Regions from separate parts of the Ancylomarina sp. YFZ004 genome, predicted to be linked through region 1. Evidence: riboswitches for the same ligand, from Rfam matches in the RefSeq annotation. Region 1 holds a riboswitch; each other region holds the start of a gene.

Region 1 (7,563 bases):
TGCTAGTATCGACCTACAAAATGTTGAAAGAGTAGAAGTGTTGAAAGGACCTTTTTCAGCTCAGTATGGATCAGCAGCTATGTCTGGGGTTATTAATGTGGTAACGAAAAAGAATAGTGGTGAATTAGCAGGCCAGTTTGGGATTGAATATGGAAGTTTTAAAACGTCTAAAACAAACCTCTCTATGGGAGGCGCTTTATCAGATAAAACGAATTTTGATATTTCTTTGGCTCATAACAGACAAGCAAAGGATTATAAAATTGGTAATCGTAATCTTTACGATGAAGAATATGCCAAATCTATTTTAGATCCTTCTACCTATGGCGAACGAATGGAGAATTCTCAGTTCGAAACCTATAGTGTGAGTTCTAGAATTGGTTTTATTCTTTCAAAGAATTGGGAAATAAACTTTAATGGGGGATACTACAAAGCTGATGATGTTGAGACACCCGGTAACTTTTGGCATACTGAAGGTATGGATTCCAAAGATATTGAACGTTATTCATTCGGGTTTGATTTAATGGGAAATCTAGATGGCCATCAAATTAAATTTTCGCCATATTATTCTGATGAGGATAACAAAACTTATGATGTAGGTTCAGATGGCTATGGTGACTTTGTAAGTTCTTTTAAAACATATGGATTTCAATTGCATGATACTTATCAAATTGGAGACCACACTTTAGCTCTTGGATTAGATAATAAAACTGAAAGTTACAAGAGTAAGAACTATAAACCCTCTGGTGAGATAGAAGCTCCTTATCAACCTAATCATAAAAATATATCAACAGGAATTTTTGCACAATCTCAGTTTAAATTGCCGAATGAAAAATTGAATCTGTTAATTGGGGTTCGTGGTGATAATGTTAAGTTTGAATTGGAAGCTGATAAGCTTTTAGCAAACCTAAAAAGTAGTGAGAACTATTGGGTGTTTACTAAAAATATTGGTTTGAAATTTGAACTACTTGATGGTCTTTCTGCTCATACAAGTTGGGGAGATGCTTTTTTAGCACCAAAAGCTTATCAGGTTGCTGGTGAGTATACAAGAGGATCTTCAGTAACAGTTGGTAATCCTGGCCTTGATCCGGAAAGATCAAACACCGTAGATTTTGGTTTCACTTACAATAAGTTTAAGCAAGGGATTAATTTTGATTTAACTTATTTCAGCACACATCATAAGGATAAGATCATAAGATCAAATTTACCAGATTATAGTACAACATATATAAATGCACAAAAAGCTAAAATGAAGGGGTTAGAATTGATTGCTTCTTATGACTTTGGTGCTTTAAGTGATTATGATTATTCGTTACGAGCGTACTTAAATTACACTCATATTATTGATGCAGATTTGAAATACAAGGATGCTCAGGGCCATAATCAAAAAGGAGCTATGAGGTATGTCCGCGATAATACCGCATCATTTGGTTTGGAATTCGATAATTTGAAAGGATTCACAACACGTTTGAATGGACGATATATCGGTCATCGTTATGAGAATAACTATATATATATGGCTGATTATTCAAATTGGCCAAATATTACAAAGGAACCAATTATTTTCAATGGTAAGGAAGTACGTTCTGATCTGATTAACGAAGAGTTGTTACGTCATCCGGTATCTTACGTTTTCGATTACTCTGTTTCTTATACTTTCAAAGAAAAATATACTTTAGGTTTGACAGTATCCAATCTATTGGATGAAAATTACACTGAAAAAGATGCTTACAATATGCCAGGAAGATCGATAATGGCTAAGTTCAATTGTCGATTCTAAAATCTATTAATTCACTCAAAAAGGGATGTTCCAATTGTGGAACATCCTTTTTTTATGATAGGTGGTTTGTTAGCTGTTGATTTATAGTGTGTTTAGGAATATGTTCCAAATAAGAGATTAGGTCGTCTGATTTTGTTTTTTTTTATACATTTGCAGCGTAATTGGTTCTCGTGAATCTGACTTTTGTCAGATGGAGATGAAAAGGGAATCCGGTGTGAGTCCGGAGCTGTTCCCGTAGCTGTAAGCTCAGAAAAAAGCTTTTTCACTGCAATGCCACTGTTCGCCTTAGGCGGATGGGAAGGCCGAAAAAGTTGAGTAAGTCAGAAGACCTGCCAATGCAAACTTATTTTTCAAAACATTCGGAGAAGATGTTTGGAAGACGATCGAATGCGATATTTCTATTGTTCTATCCTTGTGTTTTCTTCTTTATCAATTATAAGATGAAGTTGAAATTATTACTTGTGCTGTTAGTAAGCTTTATAAGCTTAAATAGTTGGAGTCAAACTGTTGGAGTCGATACGATTCAGATTAATACCATTGATATTTTAGCACCTAGATTGAAGCATTTTTCAGAAGCTGAAAAGCATCAGGAAATTGATTCATTAACCCTTGTGCGATATGGAAGTCAGGATTTGGCCACACTATTGCAAAAGGTTTCACTGGTTAATATGTCATCGAATGGTTCTTTAGGAGCTTTATCAACTGTAGGTATTCGAGGGGCATCTGCTACTCACACATCGGTTAATTGGAATGGGATTCCAGTAAATTCAGTGACTACAGGTTCAGCCGATCTTTCCTTAATTAGCGCTGGAGCCTTTGACGATATAGAGGTTGTTTTTGGAGCTCCAGGATCCTTATATGGAAGTGGTACATATGGTGGTGCTATCAATTTATCCAATATACCTACTTGGAAAAAACATTCACGTTTAAATTTCATTTCTGAATACGGTAGTTTTTCAAATTCAAAACAGAGTTTAGTTGGAGCTTACTCTAACAAATATATTTCGTATTCAGGTCAAGTGTTTTACAGATATGGTAAAAATGATTTCGAGTATGACGATATTTATGATTTTGGTTCGCCCACAGAAAAGCTAAATCATAATGAAAATAAGGATTATGGCATAATTCAGGATCTTCATTTTAACTTGAATGAGCATTTTATTGATTTAGGCATTTGGTATCAGGTTAAGAATAAAAACATAGCAGGTTTGATGGGGATTGGAAAGCCTCATAGCCTTCAGAAACAAAGAGATTCTTCTATAAAAGCTTTTGTGGGATGGAAACATCTTTTCAACAAATTTCGTGTAGAAGCCAAAATTGCATACTTGTCGGATAATTTAAAATATACCGATAAAGAGACGGTAGGAGGCCCTTATAAGATCTATTCTAAAATTTCATCTCAACGTTTGATTAATGAAATGAATGTCCGTTGGTATGCGACTTCAAAGTTGAGTTTCGATGCCAATTTAAAGTATAATTATCTGGAAGCTGATGCATCGGCTTATGGGAATACGATTACGGAAAATGAAACGAAATTTGGGATTGTAGCCAATTATGCACCGCGAATTGGAAAATTCGTTTTATCATGGACTCAAGATAAAAGTAGCGAGGTTGATCCGCCATCGATGTTTGCAGCCAGTTCATTGGTTCATGTTTTACCAAATATTTTCGACTTTCGATTTAAAGTTGGAAGCCATTACCGCAGACCTACATTTAACGAAAGGTATTGGATCCCTGGAGGGAATCTCAATCTTAAATCGGAAGAAGGTTGGAATTATGAGCTAGGCTTGATTATGCTGGAAAGAAAATTAGCCGATGGTTTAATGGGGATTGATTTGAATTATTATAGGGCTGATAATACGAATGCCATTTCATGGCAACCCGATGGAAGTTATTGGAGTCCTAAGAATACTGGTAAAGTTCTTTCTCAAGGAGTTGAATTGGAAGCCAATTATAATAAGGATATATATCATGATTATAAGTTCAATTTCACAATGAAGTATGCTTATAATGATACTTATTATAATGATAAAATGGCTACGAATTATAAAAAGGAATTAGCGTATCGTCCTCATCATATTGTGAAATTGGGGAGTGATTTGATTCACGAAAAATGGAGTGTTGGACTTTTAGCCTCACATCGTTCAGATACAAAAACGAATGATGGAGATAATTTAGAAGGAAATATTTTGTTGGATATTAATGGAGCGTATAAGCTAAAACTAGCTGGAACAGATGTTAGTTTTAATGGACGAGTTGAAAATATATTTAATAAGTCATACGAACTTGTTAAATTTTACCCTATGCCTGGGAGAGCCTTTTATTTGGGGCTTAATATTAAGTTGAAATAAAGTTGTTTATACAATTAAATTTAAAATAAGATGAAAAAAGTATTGAATCTTGCGATGTATCTTGTAGTAGCAAGTCTTTTATTTGTGTCATGTTCTGATGATGATAATGATTCAATCCCCAATGTGAGTGTTGATGGAATTTATGTGTTAAATGAAGGAAGCACTAACGGGAGTATCACTTTTATCGATAAGGTTTCAGGTGAGCCTACTCTAAACTATTTTGAGTCTGTTAATGGTTTGCCATTAGGAAAATTTCCTCAGTCTATGACTTTTTCAGATGAATATGCTCTTATTACAGCGACTACAACGACTGGGGCAGGTTATGTTGAGATTGTTGATAAAGTTACGTTTAAGCATGTAGAGTCAATTACAGATTTAAGCTATCCACGTGATATTACCGTGGTTGGTGATATAGCGTATGTGTCTAATGGTAGTGGAGCTAACGCAGGTGATAAAAATGAAGTTTTAGTTATTAATCTAACTACCTTAAAAATTGTAAAAAGAATTGAAGTGGGTGCTGGTCCAGAGAAAATGGTTTTATCAGGTGATAAGCTTTATGTGGCAAACTCTGGTGGATGGTCTAATAGCGATAAAACAGTATCTGTTATCGATATTAACTCTAACACTGTGGTAACTACTCTTGAGGTTAAAAACTGTCCTAAGGATATGGTTGTTGATGCAAATGGAGATGTATGGGTGTATTGCGGAGGTAAGCCAAGTTACGATAGCAATTGGGCTTTAATTGGACTTGCTGAACCAGGTGTATCAAAAATTAGTGTCGCAAATAATGAAGTGACTTCTTACGAGTTGACAGATATTTCTACACCAGGTTTGAAAAATATTTGTATCTCTAAAGATAAAAAGACAATTTATTTTATGTCAGATGCAGTATATGCAATGGATTATAAAGCTACTGTTTTACCAACAGAGAAGTTTCTTGATAAAACATTCTATGGTATTGATGTAAACCCTGAGAATGGAAATATCTGGTGTTGTAATGCAACTTTCGGTCAGGCAGGTGAAGTTGTTGTTTATGATGAAGAGGCTCAGGAAATGAAATCATTTGCTGTTGGTGTTATGCCAAACTCGTCAAATTTTAAGTACTAGAACAAGCATAACAGATGAGTCATTAGGCTCTTCTTTTCAAGATATTAAGGGAACTTCTTCATGGAGTTCCCTTTTTTCACATCCTTTAATGGCTTACTTCTTCATTTTTTTTAATAAATAAGAAAGCTTCTATTTTACTCTTGTTCTCTGTCTTTATCTCCACTTGAGCTTTGTTTATTTGAGTCCTTTTAATAATTTCGGAAGGTTTGACTGATGAATATCAATTGAACTGAACCTAAACCCCCGAATAACTTAACTCAATCATAAACCTATGCACAAAACATTTTTATTTTTCTTAATCGTATTTATTCAAGCCAGTACCATCTTTGATGTTTCTGCTTGTACAAATTTTATTGTTACTAAAGGCGCCTCAAAGGACGGTTCTGTTATGGTTGTTTACACCTGCGATGGCGAATTTCATCCTCGTTTAAGGGTGGTAGAAGCAGCAGACTATAAGCCTGGAGAAATGCTTGAAATAAAGGATTGGAGTGGCAATGTTTTAGGTGCTATAAAACAAGTATTACACACTTATGCCATTGTTGGACCACATATGAATGAGCATCAGGTATCAATAGGAGAAACAACTTTTGGAGGAAGAGCCGAATTGGTTAATTCATCAAATCTTCTTCATTATTGGACTCTGATGCAACTCGCTCTTAAACGATCGAAAACTGCATTAGAAGCGGTAAAAGTAATGACAGAGTTAGCTGAGGAATATGGTTTTAATTGCGAAGGAGAATCCTTTTCTATTGCCGATGCCAATGAAGTTTGGATTCTGGAAATGGCTGGAACTGGAGAAGATGGGAAAGGCGCAGTTTGGGTAGCAAGAAAAGTGCCTGATGGTTACATTTCAGCACATGCCAACAAGTCTAGAATCGGAGAATTTCCCTTAGATGATCCTGAGAATTGTCTTTATTCTAAGAATGTAATTTCATTAGCCATCGAGAAAGGCTATTATAAGCCTGAATCTGGTGAGCCATTCCGATTTAATGAAGCCTATGATCCATCCAATCCTTCAAATTTGAGATATTGTGAATCAAGAGTGTGGAGCATGTTTAACCGATGTGCACCCTCATTAGAATTGTCAACAGATTATCACCGTGGTGTTGTTGGTGCAGAACGATACCCTTTATGGATAAAACCAGATTCTAAATTGGATGTAAAAGCGGTTTCATATTTGATAAGAGATCATTACGAAGGAACTGCATTTGATATGACAAAAGGAATAGAAGCTGGTCCATTCGGAAGTCCTAACCGTTGTCGTCCTCTAGTTCTCGAATCAGATGGGAAAACTGCTGTTTGGGAGAGACCTATTTCCACAAGAAACACCGCATTTTCTTTTATTGCTCAATCACGATCGTGGTTGCCTAACGAAATCGGAGGGGTGCTATGGTATGGCTATGATGACACCTATTACACTTGCTACACGCCTGTTTATTCTTGTACAAAAGAAATATCGAAGATATGGGGACAAGGAACACTTCAGAAATTTTCTTGGGATTCAGCTTGGTGGAGATTTAATTTTGTATCTAATTATTCTGATTTAAGGTATTCGGATATGATTAAGGATATCCAAAAAGTACAAAGAGAATTGGAAGATAAATTCTATGCATATATCCCTGCTATCGATAAAGCTGCAGGAGAACTATACAAAATAGATCCAAAATTAGCAGCAGGTTTTCTTTCAGATTTTTCTAATGACCAACTTGATTTAGTCGCAGAAAGATGGCTTGAACTAGCTGAGCATCTGATTACGAAATACAATGATGGTTATATAAAAGATGAAAAGGGCAGAGCTGAAACAGTAGGCTATTCTCAAGAATGGATTAATAAAGTAATTCAAGATAACTCAAGCCATTTACTACCTGTTTGGAAAAAAGGAAAAGCTATAGAACCTATTCACTATTAAACTTTTGGTTATGTAACGCTATATCAGAACTAGATAGTTATGTGTTTAAAAGGGAGCTCCTTACGAGGAAACTCCCTTTTTTTTAGATTGAACTTTCGCTATTTAATAAGCGTGATTGAACCTTCTCTATGATACTTGCCATGTATTTTCATGCCTTGCCATGTGGCACCATTTTTAAATACGGCTCTGATTTTCCAGATATATATTCCCTGAGGGAGAGATTTTCCTTCAAGGGTTCCATCCCATCCTTCAGCAGGCCTACCATCTTTTATCTGATTGGAAAACCAAACCACTTTTCCCCAATGATCAAGAATTTCAATATCATAACTATAAAGTCCTATTCCTTTGGGAAGGAATAATGCAACTTGCGGATTTGGATTCCCTGGATTAAAAGCATTGGGAACAAATAGGCTGCTCAT
Region 2 (7,563 bases), on a different contig from region 1:
AAAATGCGGGCACTTTTCATTAACAAATGGCTGATTTTAAATCCAGCTGAGTCTACAGAGCTCTTATTTATCTCAAATTTTAGCTTTCCTTTATCTATGAAAAAATTAATATGAACTCCTGCCTTTGCACACATCTTGTTTTGTGAAAAAAGAAGAATACCATATTTATTTGCCAAGGGTATAGTTGATTTCAGGCTTGCTGAATCAATTTTATCTATAAAACAGATTTGACATGAAGAAATATCGTCTCCTTCAAGTAAACTTAGAACCTTAACAGTTCTATTTTTTATTTTCTGCGATTTGAATATTTCTTTAATCGTATTCGCAAATGCTGGATTGTTCACAACACCAACTGTTATAATTGTATTCTCATCAGATAAACATTCCGAAGGCCATTCTACAAAACGGGTAATACGTTCCATATACGCAGCTCTAAGAAGGTCTTGGTCGACCTGCGCCATCATCTTCCCGGGGAAAATGAATATTAATAAAAGGATTATGATTTTCTGGATTTTCAATTTATTTTTATTTAACCCTGTTATTACAAATGCACCTTTAATCCAAAACTGAAATTTCTTCCATTTTGAATTATAGAATGTTGAGCGTGTTCGTATCCACCCGGATAAGCATATTCTGTATCAAATATGTTCCTTATTTTAAAATTGACCATTACATGATTAAATAACATTTTGGACCTTATATTGAGATTTGCCAGAAAAAACGGATCTGTTGAAGTTTTGTAAATCGTTTTCCTTTTTGATTCAAAAAAACATTCAGGAGAAATCGTAAACAAATCAGTAACTGATTGAATAACTCCTGCTTTTAAAAGTAATTTTGGCGAATTCGTTAGTTTAGTTTTTGAATTCGAATCAATAGACTTTTGTAATGCGCCATTTACAAATAGAGTCGTTTTATTTTGAGGTTTGTATTTAATTTCAAACTCTAAACCTTTACCAGAAACTCTCCCAATATTTTGAAAATAAACTAAGCCATCTTCCTCATCAAGAGTCTGATCAATTAGCTTTCTCATTTTGTATTGATATAATGCCGTTGATATAAAAAGATTATTTAGAGGATTATATTCCCAAACCACTTCTGTTGTTCGAATTCTTTCCGGGTCTATATTACTATTGGCTTTTAAATACCCATTCTCTTCATACTGTGTTTCATAAAAGCTGGGCGTTCTGTACGCTTCACAGTATAATAGTTTTAAGGTTGATTTTTTTGTGATATTGTATATTGCAGCTAGTCTTGGTGAGAAAGAATTGGTGCCAAATGAATGGTAATCAAACCGAAGACCTGCTGTTAACCGTAAATTTGGTAACACTTTATATTCATCCTGTACATAAATCGAAAATTCAGAATATGGTTTGTTCTTATCCATATATGTTTCATCCAAATCCCACTCCTTGTAACTGGCTTCAGAATTATATTTATATCCGACACCTCCTGAAAATTTATTTTTCTTGTTAATATTATAAATAAATTGTGCCTCAGTACCTAGCCAGTTACTATTCGATTTATCATAGCTTTTGTAAGATTCATAAGAGTATTTCCCCTTATAATTGTCACTGTCATAATATGAGCGAAGTAGAAAGGAAAGTTTTTTATTAAATTCTTTTTTGTATTGAAGATCGAAGTAATATCTTAAGTCCAGAGATTTTGAGGTGTTTATGAGGTCTGTTTCCCATGCGCCGGTCGGAATCCCTTTCCTGCGATTTGATAATGAAGCCTTAATTGTCAGATTTCCTTTAGAAATTTCTGAGTATAAACCATACAACTTTTCCCAATCAAGACCGTTCGAAATTCCGTGATTTGTTTCGGGAGTATCTAAATCTTCGAAATATAAATCGGGACCATCTGTTTGACCAGCAATTCCCGAGATAACTATATCAATGCCATTCTCCAATGTTTTTCCCCAGAGGGCAGAAGCTTCTTTTTTATTATAACTGCCTAATGTAGTTTTAATATCAAGGCCATCAATGTCATGACCCTTTTTGGTGATTATATTTATAACACTTAACATTGCACCGGAACCATACATCGATGAACCTGGTCCTCGTACGATTTCAATACGGTCAATTAAATCCATGTTAAATGATAAGGCCGAGCCAAACGATGCTGAACCAAACACATTTTCATTTAATGTATGCCCATTTATCAACAATTTACTACGATTGTTATAATCGCCCGACCTTCCAAATCCACGGGTTCCGATATAACTATAATTACGATCGTTTGAAATATAAAATCCTTTTTGGCTATTTAATGCTTCATCCAATGTATTATAACCATAATCCCTTATATCATCTGAAGTAACGATCGTAATTGAAGAAGGAGCTTCTGATAAAGACTGTTCGTATTTTGAAGCCGTTACAACATTTTGGTTTAGCAATTCTTCGAACGACATATCAAAGAGATTTTCAACTTTACTTGTATCTGTTTGGCTAAAGAGTTGAAACGAATTAAGTATCAAAATTAAGACAAGTAGGGGAACATTTTTGGGTAAATGGACCATGCGATTTGGGTTATATTTAGGCTTAAGAAGCCTTAACTTAAAAAATATTTAACTGATTAGCTAAATATCAATATTGATTTGTATTAAGATTAATTAAAAACAACATAAGATTAGTGTTATTGTAAATAGTGTTTTAAGATTTCAGGGGGAGTTGAAATGAAATTTATCTACTTAAAAAATACTTCAAAATATTCCAGTTGTAACTGATAAACCTATAATTATTATGCTTGATACCACTTGTGAAAAGCAACCATGTTTCTGTAAGTTGTTGTTCATAAGGGGAATGGGAGGTGCTGGGTTGTGTGTCTTTAAAAATGGAATCTATTTAACAGGGTGGGGGTGCCTCCGAAGTAGGGGGGAGTACCTCAAAAGAACCAAGTCGGAGTGAAAAGATGCCAAACCGGAACTCAGAAGTACCAAGCCGCACTTCCCAGGTAGGGAGGGTACCTCAGAAATACCAAAGCGGAGCAAATAAGGACCAAACCGGAGAAAAAAGATTCAAGGATAAAGAGAGTCTTAATAAGTGCGATGCTTATGTCGGACTTATACTAATTAGCTTCGCCGAGCTCCACTTCGTTTCAGTAGTATCGCGTTCCTTTGTTAGAAATAAAAACCACACGATGTAATCGTCCAGTAGCAAGGGGTTTTAGCACGCTGCTACTTTACTGTAACTTGATACTACTTGTGGAATTGTAGCCTATCATGCCGATGAATCTATTATATATCTTTGGGAGTGTAGAAACGTTTTATGATTTATTGAAACCAACCTTAGCAATAAATGATGCCGATTTATTTGTTTCAGCTTTGCTGACTAAGCTGGCAATTAAATAAACTAAGGCTGATCCAAGCATGCCAATTAAAACATGTTTGGCTGTTCCAATTTCCCAGGGAAGAGGCAGTTTGGCACCCAGAGCAACCGTTAAGTTGTAAAGCGAGAAAATGGTGCCAAAAATCATAGACGACATCGCTCCAATCGTAGTCCCCCTTTTCCAAATAAAGCCTAGCATTAAAGGGACGAAAGCACCCGTTGATAAAAGATCGGCAGCAAGCCATGAAACCTTAAGAATTGATTTTATTTCGAGACCAATAACCAAGGCAATAAGCGTGACAACAATTGTTCCTAGCTTTCCAACGATCAGAAGTTGTTTTTGTTTGGCATCAGGCTTAAACTTGTTTTTGTATATATCTACACAAAGAACCATAGCTCCCGTGTTGATCAAAGAATCCATGGTAGACATAATGGCCGAACAAATACCCACAAAGATTAATGCACCAAGGAATGGAGGCATATAATCATTGATAATGCCTGAAATAACACCACCTTGAGGCATCTCTTCAAATAAGCCTAAAGCTAGCATCCCCGTAAAAGTCACCATTAGGTAAAGAGGGATATAGACTAGAAAGCTTAAGCCTATCATCTTACGAGCATCGTGGGGAGATCGAGCTGCTGAAATTCGTTGCCAGACATTGGCCTGTATCATCCACGCACTACCAAATGTGATGATATAAACCATATTACTTGATATCTGATGGGTAAAAGAGAAATAGTTGCTTAAGCCTTTTGTATCAGCAATATTCTTAATTGCAGGAATTCCTCCTGAATAATAATAGGCGTAGGCAAAGACCAATATTGAGGCCGATAAGAGAAAGACAAATTGTATGATATCAGTACGGACAACAGCTTTGAATCCTCCAAAAAAGGAATAGAGTAAGACAATACCTGTTCCAATAATGGCTGACATCTTATAATCTAAGTGTAGAAATTTTTCGAAGAATATACCAATTCCTACAATTTGTGAGGCAGCTGTAATCGTCATGAATAAGAAAATCAGTACCGAAAGCATTAGTGCTGGAGCTTTTCCATATCGTTCTTCCAATAATTGGGGTTGCGTGATGCTGCCCACTTTTCGGATGGCCCTCGCAAATACAAAGAGTAAACCCGTAGAGAATAAAACAGGCATTCCATAAATCCAGAAGGCAGAAACTCCATTCTGATAGGAGTGATCAGCCGTTTCAATAGCTGAACCAGCTCCCCACCACGAAGCAATAAACGTGATGGCTAAGGCTAAGAAAGAGAGGGATCTGTTGGCTAGGAAATAGCCTTCAATAGAATCACTTTTCTTAGAAAATATAGATGATCCGACAATGAGAATAACATAGATTGCTAATAGGGTTATGGAGAATACTTGTAAAGAAGCCATGTGATTATTAAAACTTAAAAATTGATTAAAGATACATAGATACAGATTTTCTTGATGGTTTAGGAATAAAAAAAGAATAATTAGTCTGAATTAGAAGCTGTGATGACCTAATCAGAAAGCTTATGATGTTGATATTTAACACCTGTTCAGGATATTGATGTTTTATAACAAATCTAAAAAAGAACAAATCGTCTTTAAATTGTTTTGGAGAGAATAAAAAACGCTTACATTTGACGCAGTTTTGGTGAAAGCTTAATCGTCGATTGAGCTTTAAAAGGGAATTCGGTTAAAGTCCGATACAGCCCCCGCTACTGTAAGTTTTTTATGGTTTTTACTAAATCCACTGTTCCAACACTCGGAATGGGAAGGAATAAAACCGATCTATTGATCTACGAAACAAGTCAGGAAACCTGCCAAAACGGTAATCAAACTTAAGACTCTTGGGGAAGGGAGTTGTTTGTAGATATATTTATCTTCAATTAAACAAACATACCCCATCATATTTAGTTGCTTACCTGGAAATTGATTTGTTAAAAATCAGAGTGTTAATGTAAACTAAAGTGCGATGAGCTGGTATTCAGTAAGTTTAAATCTAAAGGGCCGGAATTGTTTAATTGTGGGCGGCGGAAAAGTGGCAGAACGTAAGCTTAAATCTTTGATTAAGGCTGAAGCAAATGTCACACTAATTGCTCCAAATATTACTGCTATTCTGCAAGAAATGCGTGAGGCAGGTGCCTACCATTATCTTAATAGCACGTATCAAGCCAATGATGTCAATGGCTTTTTTCTTGTAATAGCTGCAACTGATTGTTCAGAAACAAATTCTCGAATAGGTGCAGATGCTGAATCACAAGCTATTCTATTTAATTCAGCCAATTCATCTGAATATTCCAATTTTTATCCGGCAGCTGCTACTCAATGTGGCGATATTCAACTGGCTGTTTCATCCAATGGTCAAAATCCTTATCTGGCTAAAAAAATACGTACATATCTCGATCAAAAATTCGATAACTCTTTGCAAGAAGAAGTTCTGGAGTTGGGGCGTCTGAGAAATCAGATGGTAAAGGATACTCTTGGACTTGGCGAAAAGGAAAAGAAGGCCTTTATGAAGGATAATTTACTTGAAAAGGTAGAAGCATTATTAGATAAGGTTGATACAAAAACTTGGAACCTATAAATCGATTCGCATCGATAAATTGAGATACTATATTTAAGAAAGATATAATGAACGGAAAAGTATATATAACCGGAGCAGGACCTGGAGATAAAGGTTTAATTACCGTTAAGGCCGCTGAGGCTTTAAAAATTGCCGATGTCGTATTCTACGACTACTTGGTTAATATTGAACTTCTGGACTATTGTAAGGACAGTTGTGAGAGTATTTATGTTGGGAAAAAGCATAAGAATCACACTTGCCCACAGGAAGATATCAATCAGATGATTGTGGATTATGCCAAAATGGGTAAGACGGTTGTTCGATTAAAAGGTGGTGATCCTTACGTATTTGGTAGAGGGAGTGAAGAAGCGATTAAATTGCTTGAGAATGGAATTCAATTTGAAGAGATTCCTGGTATCACTTCAGGTATTGCTGCACCAGCTTATGCTGGTATTCCTGTAACGGCTCGTAATGTTTCTTCTTCAGTGGCATTCTTCACCGGTCATCCTCCAGTAAGTCGCGAAAGAGATTTGCAGTGGGATAAAATTTCTACAGGTATCGATACGCTTGTCTTTTATATGGGCATAACCAATGCGCCGACTATCATTAACAATTTGATGAAACATGGACGTTCAAAAGAAACTCCGGTTGCCTTAATTCGTTGGGGAACTTGTCCAGAGCAGGAAGTTGTGAAAGGTGAATTGCATAATATCATTGCAAAGATGGAAGCTTTAGATTTTCGCCCACCAGCCATTATGGTTGTTGGCGAGGTCGTTTCTATATCAGATAAACTGATGGCTGTAGCTGAAGAAGCACAAGCAAAAGAGGAATACTCAATCATCAATTAAAATTCATAAATCTTAAATATGAAGAAGGGAATATTACTGTGCGGACACGGTACTCGTGTTCAAGTTGGAGAGTTAGCTTTTAAAGCATTTGCAGAGAAATTTGCAAGCACAATAACTGATTATGAAGTTGAATATGGTTTTCTGGAACTTTCTGAACCTAATTTCGAACAAGGTGTAAGCAAGTTGAAGGCTAAGGGTGTAGAGGAAATTATTGCGGTGCCTGTTTTCTTATTCAATGGTGTTCATATTGCTGCTGATATTCCGAATAAGCTTCACGAGCTTCAGGAAAAACATGAGGTGACAATCAAATTGGCTAATTACATTGGCGTATGTCAGGAAATGGTGGATCTTTCTTTGGATCTAATCAAGAAGAGTATCTCTGATGAAGATATGAGCGATACCGCTTTCTTCCCAATTGGTATTGGTGCTTCTATGGCCGATTCAAATGGTGATATGCTCAAGCTCTCTCGTTTGGCTCAGGAAGAGTTGAAAATGCCATTCATGATCAATGCTTTTACTTCACGTATGACTTTCCCTTCGGTAGATAAAGCTTTGGCTGTTTTAGATCAATTATCATATAAGCGTATTATCGCTTTACCCTATATTTTCTTCCCAGGAGTTTATCTGGATAATGCAATTAGAAGCATAGAAGAATTCAAATTGAAGCATCCTGAAAAGGAGTTCATTCTATGTCCTAAAATTGGCGAGAGTGATCTGCTGATCGATATTCTGATGTTGAGATTGAAAGCGGTTGAAGAAGGCAAGGTGGATTTGATTGAAAGTAGAGATCCTTCTGCTTGTTCACATCACCACCATCACCATGGACACGATCACAGCCAT
Region 3 (7,563 bases), on a different contig from region 1:
GGTGGAACTGGATTGGGCTTATCAATTAGTCGTCGATTAGCTAGAATGTTAGGTGGCGATTTAAGTGTCAGCAGTGAATTGGATAAAGGATCTGAGTTTTGTTTAAATCTTCCAATTGTAAAAGGAAATGTAATAGGTGAAGAGTCTGTATTGAAGGTGATAAATGTAGTGCCCGACGCATTGAAGCAAAAAAGAATATTGGTGGCTGAAGATGATGAATACAGTTCTCTTTTGCTGCAAACAATTTTTAAAGGTTGGAATCTAAATGCAAACTTTGTTGACAATGGTTTGAAGGCTCTTGAAAGCATGAAAGATACCAAGTATGATATCTTATTAACCGATATTCATATGCCTGAAATGGGAGGTGTGGATCTTTGTAAGCATATTCGAACCAAGCTAAAATTAGATATGCCTATTATTGCTCTAACAGCGAATGTCCGTCAAGTAGATTTAAATAAATACATCAAAGAAGGCATGTCAGCTTACTTATTGAAGCCTTTTGAAGAAGATACATTACTTCAAATCCTGTGTGAGCAATTGAATCTCGAAGTTGAAATAAGCCCAATAGAGGAAGTAAAATCAATATATGAAACCAATCATCTATTATTTGAATTATCTGAGATAGAGAAATTCACTGGGGGGGATAAAGGCATAGTTAATCAGGTCTTGACTAGTTTCGTTCGAATAGCTAAAGAAAGTTTGCAGCTCCTAAAGGAAGCAAGTAAAGAAGAAAATCATACTCAGTTAGGCGAAATAGCCCATAGAATGTTGAGCTCTTATCGTCAACTTGGAATAGTTTCAGCAAGCGAGATTTTGATAGAATTAGAAAAAATGATTCATCAAAATCCTGATGAGCTAATGAATCTTGATGAGGTGAACAGTTTTATCGATAAACTAGATGAAATATCAAATCAAGTTTTTGAACAAATTGAAGACTTGCAAAAGAACTCTTGATCAATTTTATAGTTTTCCTCCTAAAAACATTCTGAAATATTTCGTGTGTGAGTAGAATGGAATATAGAAATCCCAACTTGATTTTTTGGTTAGGTAGGTCAAGAACAAACCATCAATTAGAGGTCTGAAGAATAAAAAATAGACTATCATGAATTGACTAATGTCGAATTCGGGTTTGTAGATAAGAATGAATGGAGCACAAACCGTAAGGTAATAAATTGTATAATCTAGGAATTTTCTTGTCATTCTTTGTTAAGATTTTAAAGGTGAAATCAGCCCTCAATACCGTATTGCTTCATTTTAGTATAAAGTGTTTTTCTATCGATATTGAGTAAGCGAGCTGCCTTCGATTTATTGTTGTTGACTTCTCTCAAAATATCTATAATTTTATCTCTTTCTGTTGAAGCCTGAATGAGTTTCAGATCTGTTGTATTATCAGATAGGGTAGTGGTCTCCTGATAGTGGAGGATTTCTGTAGGTAAGGCAGATGTTTCAACACGATCCCCTGTACTTAAAAGTAAGGCTCTTCTGATCACATTTCTAAGTTCTCTTAAATTTCCAGGCCAGCTGTAATCTTTTAACTTTTGAATAAATTCATCAGAAAAATTATTGATGTTCTTATTGAGTTCCTTATTGGATAGGCTTAGAAAATTATCAGCAAATAATTTGATATCTTCTTTTCTATCACGAAGAGCTGGAACCGAAATTTTGAATTCGTTTAACCGGTGATATAAATCTTCTCTGAAATTAGCCTTATTAACCTCTTTAATTAGATCTTCATTAGTGGCAACGAGGATTCTAACATCGGTATCAATATCATTATTACTGCCAAGCTGTCGGATTTTTCTTTCTTGAATAGCTCTTAATAGTTTGATCTGGATTTCGTAGGATAAATTTCCAATTTCATCCAGGAAGAGTGTTCCTCCTTTGGCAAATTCGAACTGACCTTTTTTATCACTAATAGCACCCGTAAATGAGCCTTTATTGTGACCGAAAAGTTCACTGCCGGCTAATTCATTCGACAATGCACCACAATCTACTGCTACGAAATTTTTATTCTTTCGGGCACTGGCCTCATGAATTCTACGTGCAACAATTTCTTTCCCTGTTCCACTTTCACCCTCAATAATTACAGACATATCAGTAGGAGCAACCAGACTTATATACTGATCTATTTGAACTGAATTCGGGCTTTTACCACGGATAAATTCAATTTTCTTCGTTTTATCAACAGTTTTAGATTTTGCTATTGCAGAATTGATAAGTACGAGTATTTCTTCAGGATTGAGAGGTTTTGTTATGTATTCGTAAGCTCCTAGTTTAATAGCATTCACGGCTGTTCGAATTTCAGCATAAGATGTCATGATGATGACGGGCATGTGAGGATTCAAACTCTTTATCTGCTTGAGAAGATCAAGACCATTGATATCTGGTAAGCGGAAATCACTAATAACTAAATTCGGCTTAAAACTGCTAAATTTTTTTAATCCTTCATTGGCAGAAAAGGCGATATCTGATTCGAAACCTTTCTTATTAAGTAGGCCTTGAAGCATGATACAGATCGTAGGATCATCGTCTATAATGAGGATTTTATTCATAATGAGCTTATCGGGATGCTAAACTGTGAAAGTCAATTTAAACAAAATTAATTAAAAAGCTTTGATGGAATACTATGAGTTTGAAAAAAAAACAAAGGATTGTAAGCTTGCTATCGCAATTTTACAATCCTTTTAACAGTTACTTATGAATTTTCACGAGCAATCTATGGCAAAGATCAACTCTGCTTGCGTCAAAAAAGTGAAAGGTTACAGAGACTTTCTGCTTTTCTTACCCGAAAGCTAAACTCATGATTAAGGCAGGTCTTCTGGCTTTTCTCAATTTTGAACACCTTCCCGTTTGATAGAAACAGTGGTCTTTCGTTCAAAATACAGATTCGAAAAATTTCGAATCGAGAATTACAGCTGCGGGGACAGCTCCTGTTTTTAACAGGATTCCCTATTATTCCTTTCGGAACCCAAATCGTTCTGCAAGTTTAATCAAAAATTGATCATTTGCCAATATTACCAGATGACTGATTTTAAAAGAAATCTTCTTCTTCACTTTCGATTAAACCTTTATTCCTGGGATTTGCGGATTGTGTGTTACAATCCAAATCAATATTGAAGCCTTCTGGCTTTTCAAATTTGCCTTTTGATATATTTAAAGATTCATCAGCATATACTTTTTGCATATATAGTGCCCAAATAGGTAAAGCCATATTGGCTCCTTGTCCCAGTCGAATACCTTCGAAGTGGATGGCTCTGTCTTCAGCACCAACCCAAACACCAGAAACAAGGTTGGGTGTAACTCCCATAAACCAACCATCAGAATGGTTTTGAGTGGTTCCGGTTTTCCCCCCAATAGCGTTGCGAAGGTTGTATTTCCATCCCAGTCGCCCACCTGTTCCTTGCTTCACTACACCTTGGAGTAGGTTGGTCATTAAATAAGCTGTTTTAGCACTCATCACCTCATGCTTTTGTGGGATAGAGCGAGCAACTTCGTTTCCTTTACTATCTTCAATTCTTGAAATAAAACGAGGTTTAATGTAAACACCTTTGTTGGCATAAGTTCCATAGGCTCCGACCATTTCTCTAACCGTAATTTCTGATGTGCCTAGGAATATTGATGGTACAGGATCAATTCGACTGATAATACCCATTTTTTTAGCCATATCGACTATGGTTTGAGGTTTGAATTGTTTCAAGACCCAGCCAGAGATATTATTTACAGAATGGGCCAATCCCCATTTAAGTGTCACCATTTCTCCCGTTCGAGCACTGGTTGAATTTCTAGATGTCCATGTTGTTCCGTTACCCAAATCAAAAGTCGGTGCAATATTTGGAACCTTATCGCATGGTGTTAATCCTTCTTGCATGGCAACCGTATATAGGAATGGTTTAATGATAGAACCAACTTGACGTTTACCAACATTTACCATATCGTACATAAAGTGTTTGTAGTTTGGTCCACCCACGTAGGCTCTAACCTCACCTGTTTGTGGAACCATTGACATAAAACCAGCACGAAGAAACCCTTTATAATAAAGCATAGAATCGTTAGGTGATAATAGGGTATCACGTTCTCCCTTCCAAGTGAAAATTCTCATTGGGGTCGGTGTTTCAAAAATACTTTTTATAGAATCAAGAGAAATATCTTTGTCCTTTAAAACACGATATCTTTCACTTCTTTTCATCGATAGGTATAAGTTCTTTTCTACGGCTTCATCGTCCAAATCATTTGAAAATGGAGGGTTTTTGTGATATTTCTTCTCTCTGTCGAAAGCTGACTGTAAATCAAGCCCTAAATGTTCTCTGACGGCTTGCTCTGCATATTTCTGCATACGAGAATCAAGCGTCGTATATATTTTTAGACCATCCCTATAAATATTATAGAATTCACCATCTGCTTTTTTATTTTTATTGCACCATCCAAAAAATGGGTTGTTCTTCCACTGAAGGGAATCTTCAATAAATCGTTGTTTATTCCAGGAAGGATATCTGCTTTCGACAGGTTTTCTTGCTGTAAGGCTTGTTCTTAGATACTCTCTAAAGTAAGTTGCGCTGCCTCTTTTATGGTCAACCTTTTGGTAATCCAGGTTAAGAGGTAAAAGCTTTAGTGAATCGTATTGCTGTTGCTCAAGATAATTGTATTTTACCATTTGACTGAGCACAGTATTTCGTCTATCTCGTGTCAATTCTGGTCGTCGCAGTGGGTTGTAATATGAAGAGTTCTTAGCCATTCCAACTAACATAGCTGATTGTTCAATGCTTAATGAATCTGGAGTTGTATTAAAATAAACACGAGCAGCCGACTTAATTCCTATAGCTTGATTTAAAAAGTCATACTTATTTAAATACATGGTCAGAATTTCCTCTTTGGTATAGCTGCGTTCAAGTTTAACGCTGATAACCCATTCGCGAAATTTTCGAAACACCATATCAAATTTGCTACTGAAGCGCTCTCTTGGAAAAAGCATTTTAGCCAATTGTTGCGAAAGTGTACTTCCTCCTCCAGCATTTTTGTTGGCGGTAACCAATCCTTTAGCAACACGAGCAAGACCAATTAAATCAATCCCTGAGTGGTCGTAGTATCTAACATCTTCGGTTGCCACTAAAGCATGAACCATATCAGGAGATAAATCCCCGTATTTTACGAAACTTCTGTTTTGGAAATAGAATTTTCCAAGAAGAACCTTATCTGCAGAATAAATTTCGGTAGCCAAACTATTTTTTGGGTTTTCAAGCTCCTCGAAACTAGGCATAAATCCAAAGTTTCCATTTGATATACCCATAAATAAAAAGATTACACCTAAAACTACTAGAGAAAACATAGTCCAGAATGCAATGATATATTTTTTAAAATTTTTAGATCCTTTAATTTTGTTGTCTGTATTGTTAAGATCTGACTCAGTCATATTATCTAAAATTAATTGTTGTTCGGCTTTGTTTGTATGCAATTGGTTCGTAAAAATAGTAAATAAAACAACAAATCTTATGAGTTAGTTTTACTTCAAAATAAGACACCTAAAATGAATTGTTTTGAAAATTAGTATCATAAAATTTGGAACTTAGGGTTCATATGTTTTTACTTTGCACAAAATTTTAGAGCACGATTTTCCATAAATATTGATGCGATGGTAGAGAATTTAGTTATTGTTGAGTCCCCTGCAAAGGCAAAAACAATTGAGAAGTTTTTAGGTGATAGTTTTCTTGTGAAGTCCAGTTTTGGGCATATCCGAGATCTTGACAAGAAAGATTTTGGTATTGATATTAAGAATAACTTTACGCCTAAATATGTTGTTTCGACGGACAAAAAGAAAGTTGTAACAGAACTAAAGAAGTTGGCGAAGGAAGCAAAAACGGTTTGGATAGCTTCCGATGAGGACCGCGAGGGAGAAGCAATTGCTTGGCATTTGTTTGAGGAACTTAAATTAAAGAAAGAAAATACAAAACGTATTGTTTTTCATGAAATTACAAAAGATGCGATTCTGAATGCCGTGGAGAATCCACGTCAAATAGATGAGAATTTGGTAAATGCTCAACAGGCTCGTCGAATTCTTGATAGACTAGTTGGTTTTGAGATTTCACCTGTCTTGTGGAAAAAGGTAAAACCTTCTTTATCAGCTGGACGTGTACAGTCAGTGGCTGTTCGTTTGACTGTTGAAAGAGAACGTGAGATCATTGCTTTTGAATCGAAATCATTCTATAAAGTTGTGGCTCATTTCTTGGTCGTAGACAAAGATGGTTCAAATAAAATATTGAAATCTGAGCTGCCAAAACGTTTCGATACAAAGGAAGAAACACTCCTGTTTTTGAAGTCATGTAAAAATGCAGAATATCATATCAATGATGTTGTGAAGAAGCCATCTGTAAGAAAGCCGGCTGCACCTTTTACAACTTCAACTCTGCAGCAGGAAGCAAGTAGAAAACTAGGGTTTTCAGTTTCTCAAACGATGACAGTTGCTCAGCGTTTGTACGAGGCTGGACATATTACCTATATGAGAACAGACTCGGTAAACTTGTCTGAGACAGCTTTAAAGACAGCTAAAGAAGAAATTACTCGTTCGCATGGTGCAGACTATGTGAAGATTAGAAAATATAGTACAAAGAGTAAAGGTGCTCAAGAGGCTCACGAGGCCATTCGTCCAACATATCTTAATAAGGATCGTGTAGAAGGTGAATCAAATGAGAAGCGTCTTTACGATTTGATTTGGAAACGTACTATTGCTTCTCAAATGAGCGATGCTTTGCTCGAGAAGACAAATATCAAAATCAGTATTTCAACAAATGAACAAAAATTTGTTGCGACTGGCGAGATGATTAAATTCGAAGGTTTCCTTAAGGTTTATCTGGAATCGACTGACGATGAGGAGCAAAAACAGGAACAATCCCTTCTTCCACAAGTTAATGTTGGTGATAAGTTAGAAAGTGATTTCATTAAAGCGATTCAGAATTTCACTCATCGTCCTCCACGATTTACCGAGGCAAGCTTGGTTAAGAAGCTTGAAGAACTGGGAATTGGTAGACCATCTACATATGCGCCTACAATTACTACAGTTCAGAATAGAGGATATGTAATTAAAGAATCACGTGATGGTGTTCAACGTCAGTACGAGGTTTTAAATTTGATCGACAACTCGATTGAAGAAGAGGTGAAAAGCCAAATGACTGGAGCAGAGAACAAGAAATTGTTCCCTTCGGATATTGGAATGGTTGTTACCGATTTTCTGGTTAAACATTTCTCAAATATCATGAACTACAACTTTACAGCTGATGTAGAGAAGGAATTTGATGAAATTGCTTTAGGTAACTCAATCTGGTATGAAATGCTTGGGAAGTTTTATTTCCCTTTCCATGAAAATGTTGAGAAAACACTTGAAACATCTGAACGTTCTACAGGAGAAAGGATTCTTGGAGAAGATCCAAAAACAGGCAAAGTTATTCTTGTTCGTATCGGGCGTTATGGGCCAATGGCTCAGCTTGGTGAAAGTGCTGAGGGAGATGAAGAAAAACCAAAATTTGCTAGTTTAAGAACAGGACAGCATCTGGAAACAATTACCATAGAAGAAGC
Region 4 (7,563 bases), on a different contig from region 1:
CCCCCAAAATAACGGACGACAACAATTAAAATATTGGTGAGATCAGATGATAATATTTGGCCCAATATCGGCTTTCCTGCAGTGGATGAAGGTTCACCATCATCATTAGCTCTAAAGTTCTTCTTATCGGCTCCAAGCATGTAGGCATAGCAATGATGGCGAGCATCATAATATTTCTTCCTGAGCTTGTCGATTTCTTCCTTTATTTCTTCTTCACAAGTCACCGGAAAAGCATAAGTAATAAATTTACTTCCCTTTTCTTTATAAATCCCTTCCGATGTATTTTGTATGGTTTTATAACTATCTGTTTGCATAATCCAACAGTTAAAATATGATTTGTGGGGCAAATTTATTGAGCCAGAATAATGATGGCAATAAAAGATAAGGCTATCCCCATATAATTGAGCTTGCTAATTTTCTCCTTATAGATGAAAAGTCCAAATATAAGCGATAAGGAGACAATACCAATATTAACCATGCTAAAAACAACAGAGCTTTTAAATCCAGAATTGTTGAGGGCTGCAATTAAATAATACAAAGACCCAAAGTTAGCGATACCTAAAATGCTGCCTCCAATTAGGGTATTGATAGAAACTAATTGTTTCAACGATCTTTTTTGGATATACAAGCTAAGAAGACCTGCTAATGCAGCAATAGCAAAAAGAACCAGCGAGAATAACTCTGATCCGCCATTGGTTAAGAAAGTTTCTTGAGAGTATTTAACCAACGTATCAACAAGTCCTGCTCCAAGAAAGAGTGATACTGGTAACCAAATATGTTTGATTTTACTTGTCTTGTTAGATGGTTTGTACACAGCTAATATGATCGATGCAATAGCAAGTGAGAAGCCTAGAAACATCATCATGTTCACCGATTCTTTAAAATACAAGATCGAAAACATAATAGGGATAATAAAAGACATTTTGCTGGCTAGGCTCGTTATCGTAATTCCTGCTTTTTGAGATGATTTACCAATAATGAAGAAAACAACAATAAATAGTAAACCAATCACTAAGGCAAGCCCTATCCAATTTTGTTCTGAAAGTTCTTGCAATGAAATTGATTTATCAGATAGGAGATAACTCATAAGTCCAGCAATAATATAATTGATGACTATTGCTGGAAGAATTTCAATATTGAATTTTTCAAAACTTTTGAAACAGATGAAGATTCCTGTTGAGGATAGTATCGCCAGTAGTATGAGTAACATCTTGTATCTTTATTTTTTGTTTAAAAAAAAGAGCTGCTCTTTTTAGAACAGCTCCTCTGTATATTTTAAAATTGTAAGGCCTGTAGGCAATTACATTTTCAATTTTTTATTTATTTCTTCAATCTGAGTTTTAAACGCTCTGTCTGTATCTATTAGATTGTTAACTGTTTTACATGCATGTAAAACAGTTGCATGATCTTTTTTTCCAATTTGTGAACCAATGGTTGATAAAGAAGCCTTAGTCATAGACTTTGAAAAATACATTGCAATTTGACGAGCTTGTACAATTTCACGCTTTCTAGTCTTGGCTTGAAGCAGGTCGATAGGCATATTGAAATGATCACAAACAATCTTTTGAATGTAGTCAATTGAAATTTCACGCTTGGTATTCTTTACCAATTTATCGATAATTTCAATTGCCAATTCTAGATTTAATTCTTTTTTGTTCAGTGTTGATTGAGCTAAAAGTGAAATAAGAGCTCCTTCTAATTCACGAACATTGTTGATGACATGTGTTGCGATATATTCAATCACATCATTCTCTAGAATGATACCATCTTTATATGCTTTTTGTTGCAAAATACGAACTCTTGTTTCATAATCCGGGTTTTGCAAATCAGCTGACAATCCCCATTTAAAACGAGAAAGTAAGCGATTCTCCATACCTTTCAATTCAATAGGTGCCTTATCAGAAGTCAAAATTAATTGCTTACCTGATTGGTGTAAGTGGTTGAAAATATGGAAAAATGTATTTTGTGTTTTTTCTTTACCCGCTAACTCCTGAATATCGTCAATAATCAAGATGTCGATCATTTGATAAAAATGAAGGAAATCGTTCTTGTTATTATTACGAATAGCTTCAGTAAACTGAGTTTGGAATTTTTGTGAACTTACGTATAGAACTGTTTTCTCAGGATGAATCTCTTTTGCTTTCAATCCTATTGACTGAGCCAAGTGAGTTTTTCCTAAACCAGAATCACCATATAATACAAGTGGGTTAAATGCTGTTCCTCCAGGATTCTCAGAAACGGCCCAACCAGCAGAACGAGCTAATCGGTTGCAATCACCTTCAATAAAATTAGAAAAAGTATAATCAGGGTTTAGTTGAGAATCAATTTGCAATTTTTTAATACCCGGTATAATAAATGGATTCTTGATGCTAGGTTCCTCTTGAGAAAAAGGATTCTTAACGGGTCTGTTTTTTGTGTATGCTGGGTTGTTCCCAGGAACGACAACAGATAGAGGCTTCATATTAGCCATCTGATTATTCTCCATCACAACATTGTATTCTAATTTTGCATTAGAACCAAGTTCCTTTCTTAAAGTCTTTCTAAGTAGATCAATATACTTCTCTTCCAGGTACTCGTAGAAGAAATGGCTAGGTACCTGTAAAGTAAGAATTTCATTCTCCAACTTTAATGGTACGATAGGTTGAAACCATGTACTATAGCTAATTGGCGAAACATTATCCTTAATTACGGCTAAGCAATTTTCCCAGATTTGGAAGTAATTATCGTTCATTTCTTGTTCAGAATTTTAAGACGTTTTAATGGCTAGATTTTATTGGGTCATGCAAATTTGGATAAAAAAAATCTGTAAAAAAAATGAAATTAAACTTGACTTTTAAAAAAGACGATTTATCCCTTGAAACATCAGCTGTTAGAGAATGAAAATAAATAAATAAAAATTAATCAATTGTGCTCTAGGGACTTAGGTGTTTTTACGCGCTTAAGTGCCTGACTAGTAGGGTTTTTTGTAAATCCAAGTTTAATGAATTTAAATAAGAAAATTTTTAATTTGTAATTAACAAAACGGTGTGTTTTGTTAATGAGATGTTGTGTTCAAATCATTCAATCTTTATAACAATTTCCTTAATTATGTGTAAACATAATTTGTTAGTTGAAGTCGTTAGTTTTTATTGATAATTAAAAACTTTCGATATGATTTGAGCACTAATCTTTTAGTCTCTTCGAAAACGAAGACTTGTTCAATTAAAAAATATTTCATAACTTTGATATCAAAATAATATCAAAATACTATAAATATGAAACAGGAAAGAAACTTTTCACCTTTATCAGGCTATTTCATTATCTTTTTAGTTCTGATTTCACTTTTGATTGGAATTTTTGGGCTGGCTGTTATTCATCACCCCGCTTTTGTGATTGCACTTTTGATTGGTGTGTTTATGACGCCAGGCTTTGTCGTTGTAAATCCGAATCAGTCGGTTGTTTTAATTTTATTTGGAGAATATAAAGGAACTATAAAAGCGAATGGTTTTTTCTGGGTTAACCCATTTTTTGCGAAGAGAAAAGTATCTTTGCGAGCAAGAAATCTTGATAGCGATCCCATTAAAGTGAATGATAAGATTGGTAACCCTATTATGATAGGTGTTGTCTTGGTGTGGCGTGTGAGGGATACTTTCAAAGCAAGTTTTGATGTCAATGATTACTCTAGTTTCGTAGCGATTCAATCAGAGGCAGCTATTAGACACATGGCTGGTTCGTATCCTTACGATAATTTTGAAGATGAGATGGCTGAGGTTACTTTACGTTCCGGAGGTAATGACGTGAGTGAATTGCTTGAAAAAGAACTTACTGATAGATTGGAAATAGCAGGGATTGAAGTTATGGAGGCAAGAATAAATTATTTGGCTTATGCTTCTGAAATTGCTGGTGCAATGTTACGTCGTCAACAAGCAACTGCTGTGGTTGCAGCAAGATTTAAAATTGTTGAAGGGGCTGTAAGTATGGTTGAAATGGCTCTTGATCAACTGAAAGAAAAAGATGTAATTGAACTTGATGAAGAAAAGAAAGCTACAATGGTGAGTAGTTTGATGGTTGTTCTTTGTTCTGACAAGGATGTAACACCTGTCATAAATGCGGGAAGCTTGTATCAATAGGAAATTAAAATATGACAAAAAAGAAATCCTTTGTTTTGCGATTAAATCCAGAAATCTACAAGAAACTGGAGAAATGGGCTGCTGATGAATTTCGGAGTTCTAATGGGCAAATTGAATGGATTATTAATAAAGCCCTAAAAGAGTCTGGACGTATAAAGAAAGAAGTTCCAGATTCTGAAGAAATCAATGAACCCGAAGATTAAAGAACTGAAGTGGTTGTTGCAAGTCAACAATCACTTTTTTTATGACAAGTGGTGTTTTCTTTTCAATTTATGACACTCAATGAGAATGACCATTTTGCTTTTTTTTTATAAATATTGCATAGCTTTGCAGGTAAATAGGTTTCCTAAATGGGAATTAAAAGGGAATCCGGTTTAAAACCGGAGCTGTTCCCGCAGCTGTATGTCCTGTTCGTTAGATCGAATTGTATATTCAAATGATAAAGCCACTATTAGTATCTCAAAAATCTGAGGTGAATGGGAAGGCGTTTGAATGGATAAGCCAGAAGACCTGCCTTTAGTTTTTTTATATTCGTAACTTCGGGAGTTGAGTAACGAGATTATGACTTTTTGGTTGTATCTTCTTTTCTACTTCCCATTCTAATTTTATGTAATGGGTATTCGTCAATTAATGCTTCTAAGTTTAGCACTTAGTTTATTCCTCGTCCTATCTTGTGGGAAATCTACAAACAAGAAAACGATTTCCAAAACGGAAACTCCCAATGAAATTGTTGATTCATCTTTCTATTTCGAATCAAATATCAAGCATGCTAAAGGTTTTAAAATTGATATCCATGATGGATATAAGGAGCTGTCTGTACTTGATCCTTGGAATAAAGGGCAAGTTTTCCAGAAGTATTATCTTATCCCTAGAGGAAAAAAAGATGGTATCAGTTTACCATCCGATGGTCAGATTATCGAAGTGCCAGTTAGAAGTATTGCTGCTCTTTCGAGTACTCAAATAGGCATATTGAATTTTCTGGGTGTTGCAGATAAAATAGTAGCCGTGTCCTTGCCTGATAAAGTTTATAATAAAAAGCTTTCGAAAAGAGTTGAAAGTGGTCATGTTATTGGAGTTGGACATGCAGCAACTCTCGATTTTGAAAGAATCGTTGATTTATCTCCTGAGCTTGTAATGGTTGCAGGATTTATGAAAATATCCAATGATGAAACGAAATTGATAAATGCAGGTTTGCCAGTTGCTTTTAATATTGAATGGATGGAGAGTGGCCCACTTGCACGTGCTGAGTGGTCAAAATTTATAGCCGCATTTTTTAATATGGAGCAAAAAGCCGACGATTTATTTACTGATCTAGAAAATAGGTATTCTAATATTAAATCAAAAATTAAGGATGTTGAAGATAAACCAGATGTTATTTCTGGTTACCATTATAAAGGGGTTTGGTATATGCCAGGTGGACAGAGTTATTTAGCTCAATTATTACGCGATGCGAAAGGTGAATATTGTTGGTTTTCTGACTCAACACAAGGGAGTATTCCTTTAAGTTTTGAAGTCGTGCTTGATAAACAGTCTGGTTCTAAAATTTGGTTTGGTCCAGCACATTGCCAAAGTTTAAAAGAAATGAAAGCCTTAGATGAAAGATATACCTTGTTTCAAGCCTATAAAGATGGGCAAGTTTATTCTGTCACTAAACGAACAAATGAAAAGGGAGCTAATGATTATTATGAGTCAGGAGTGATATGTCCCGATCTATTGTTGAAGGATGTCGCTAAAGTTTTACATCCAAAATTATTTCCTGATCATGAACTTTACTTTTATAAGAAATTAGACTAGGGTGTTGCGAATTTGTACAGAAAAAATAATTGAATTTAGAAATGCAAAATAAATCGAAAATCATACTATTTGGAGGTCTTTTTATCCTCATTGCCTTGTTTTTAGTTGTCGATCTTATTCTTGGGAGTGTAAGTATTCCTTCCGATAAAATTATGGCAATTTTAATGGGAGAGGATGTTAAAACATCTTGGAATTATATCATCTTAAATTTTAGATTACCTAAGGCTATAACTGCTATTCTTGTAGGAGCTGGTTTATCTGTGTCTGGCTTAATGATGCAAACTCTATTTCGAAACCCCTTGGCAGGTCCATATGTCTTAGGAATTAGTTCTGGAGCTAGTTTGGGAGTTGCATTGATGGTTATGGCCTCAGTTTTACTACCAGGTGTTTTTGGAGCTATATATAGTTTCCTTGGTAGTTGGGCTCTAGTTGTATCTGCTATTGCTGGTGCCTCTATTATATTTGTAATTATTGGAATGGCTTCTATTCGAATTTCAGACAGTGTCTCATTATTGATTATTGGTATCATGTTTGGAAGTATAACTGGAGCCGTTGTGAATATCCTACAGTATTTTAGTGATCCTGAGCAACTGCAAAGTTTTATTGTGTGGACATTTGGAAGTCTTAGTGGTGTTACTTGGAATGAGATGCATTTAATGGCACCAGTCGTCGTTTTAGGCTTACTGATGTCTTTTGTGTTGATAAAACCGCTGGATGCCTTGTTGTTGGGTGAAAATTATGCGCGTGGTGTTGGTATATCCGTAAATAGAACTCGAATTTGGGTTATAATTAGTACTGCTCTTGTTGCAGGTACTTTAACGGCATTTACAGGGCCTATTGCTTTTATAGGTGTTGCAGTCCCACATATGGCACGAGCTATCTTTGGAACCGCTAGTCATAAGGTTTTATTGCCTGCTGTTGTTCTTATAGGTGCAGCTCTTATGTTGATTTGTGATATTCTATCACAAGTTCCAGGCAACCAAACGACATTACCAATAAACTCAGTAACCGCCATGTTTGGTGGTCCTGTGGTGATATGGGTGATTTTAAGGAGTAGGAGTGTAAAGGCTTCTTTTTCCTAAAGAAATATTTCAAGTGAAGGTATAGTTTTGAATTGTGTACTAAGAAATTATTATTGTGAGTGATAATTACTGTAAGGATATATTAGAAACCGATGGCTTATCGATAGGTTATAAGCAAAAGAGGAGTGAGGATTTATGTCTTTTATCTGACCTTAATCTAACTGTTCGAAGAGGAGAGTTGGTTTGTTTGTTGGGACCTAATGGTTCTGGGAAATCGACTTTAATGCGAACTATTGCAGGTTTGCAAGCGCCCTTAAAAGGTAAAACTTTGGTTGAGGGTGTACCTATACGTGAGCGTAACTTTGGAGAGATTGCTCGTTTGTTAAGTATCGTTTTAACTGAACGATTAGAAGTGGGGAATCTTTCCGTTTATCACATTGTATCTCTTGGGAGGCATCCTTATACGTCGTGGATGGGACGCTTGTCAGAGAAGGATGAAGCTATGATTAAGTGGGCTCTCGAGCAAGTGGGCTTATGGGCATATGCAAATAAGTTCATTAATCAGTTGAGTGATGGTGAGCGACAACGTGTGATGATCGCTAAGGCTTTGGCTCAGGATACCCCATTAATCATGTTGG

What was found. A riboswitch is a leader RNA that binds a small molecule or an ion and turns the genes downstream of it on or off. The one in region 1 is predicted to bind cobalamin.
Region 2: another riboswitch for cobalamin. It lies ahead of ACXR6G_RS17970 (precorrin-2 dehydrogenase/sirohydrochlorin ferrochelatase family protein); the one in region 1 lies ahead of ACXR6G_RS09310 (TonB-dependent receptor plug domain-containing protein).
Region 3: another riboswitch for cobalamin. It lies ahead of ACXR6G_RS14255 (sigma-54-dependent transcriptional regulator); the one in region 1 lies ahead of ACXR6G_RS09310 (TonB-dependent receptor plug domain-containing protein).
Region 4: another riboswitch for cobalamin. It lies ahead of ACXR6G_RS01775 (ABC transporter substrate-binding protein); the one in region 1 lies ahead of ACXR6G_RS09310 (TonB-dependent receptor plug domain-containing protein).

What each region holds. Positions count from the first base shown of each region.
Region 1 covers NZ_JBTCHQ010000004.1:389,225-396,787, forward strand. The annotation lists gene ACXR6G_RS09305 (TonB-dependent receptor plug domain-containing protein) at 1-1,777, shown strand, start outside; cobalamin riboswitch at 1,923-2,129, shown strand; gene ACXR6G_RS09310 (TonB-dependent receptor plug domain-containing protein) at 2,113-4,128, shown strand; gene ACXR6G_RS09315 (hypothetical protein) at 4,159-5,235, shown strand; gene ACXR6G_RS09320 (dipeptidase) at 5,507-7,144, shown strand; gene ACXR6G_RS09325 (PKD domain-containing protein) at 7,243-7,563, opposite strand, start outside.
Region 2 covers NZ_JBTCHQ010000014.1:82,717-90,279, reverse strand. The annotation lists gene ACXR6G_RS17985 (YfiR family protein) at 1-461, opposite strand, end outside; gene ACXR6G_RS17980 (TonB-dependent receptor plug domain-containing protein) at 542-2,410, opposite strand; gene ACXR6G_RS17975 (sodium:solute symporter family protein) at 3,265-4,719, opposite strand; cobalamin riboswitch at 4,945-5,151, shown strand; gene ACXR6G_RS17970 (precorrin-2 dehydrogenase/sirohydrochlorin ferrochelatase family protein) at 5,285-5,896, shown strand; gene cobA (uroporphyrinogen-III C-methyltransferase) at 5,944-6,723, shown strand; gene ACXR6G_RS17960 (sirohydrochlorin chelatase) at 6,742-7,563, shown strand, end outside.
Region 3 covers NZ_JBTCHQ010000009.1:72,183-79,745, forward strand. The annotation lists gene ACXR6G_RS14245 (ATP-binding protein) at 1-954, shown strand, start outside; gene ACXR6G_RS14250 (hypothetical protein) at 961-1,200, opposite strand; gene ACXR6G_RS14255 (sigma-54-dependent transcriptional regulator) at 1,227-2,552, opposite strand; cobalamin riboswitch at 2,792-2,987, opposite strand; gene ACXR6G_RS14260 (transglycosylase domain-containing protein) at 3,032-5,407, opposite strand; gene topA (type I DNA topoisomerase) at 5,627-7,563, shown strand, end outside.
Region 4 covers NZ_JBTCHQ010000001.1:430,656-438,218, reverse strand. The annotation lists gene ACXR6G_RS01800 (IMPACT family protein) at 1-314, opposite strand, end outside; gene ACXR6G_RS01795 (hypothetical protein) at 350-1,210, opposite strand; gene dnaA (chromosomal replication initiator protein DnaA) at 1,301-2,731, opposite strand; gene ACXR6G_RS01785 (SPFH domain-containing protein) at 3,255-4,109, shown strand; gene ACXR6G_RS01780 (Arc family DNA-binding protein) at 4,121-4,312, shown strand; cobalamin riboswitch at 4,432-4,641, shown strand; gene ACXR6G_RS01775 (ABC transporter substrate-binding protein) at 4,722-5,903, shown strand; gene ACXR6G_RS01770 (iron chelate uptake ABC transporter family permease subunit) at 5,945-6,985, shown strand; gene ACXR6G_RS01765 (ABC transporter ATP-binding protein) at 7,041-7,563, shown strand, end outside.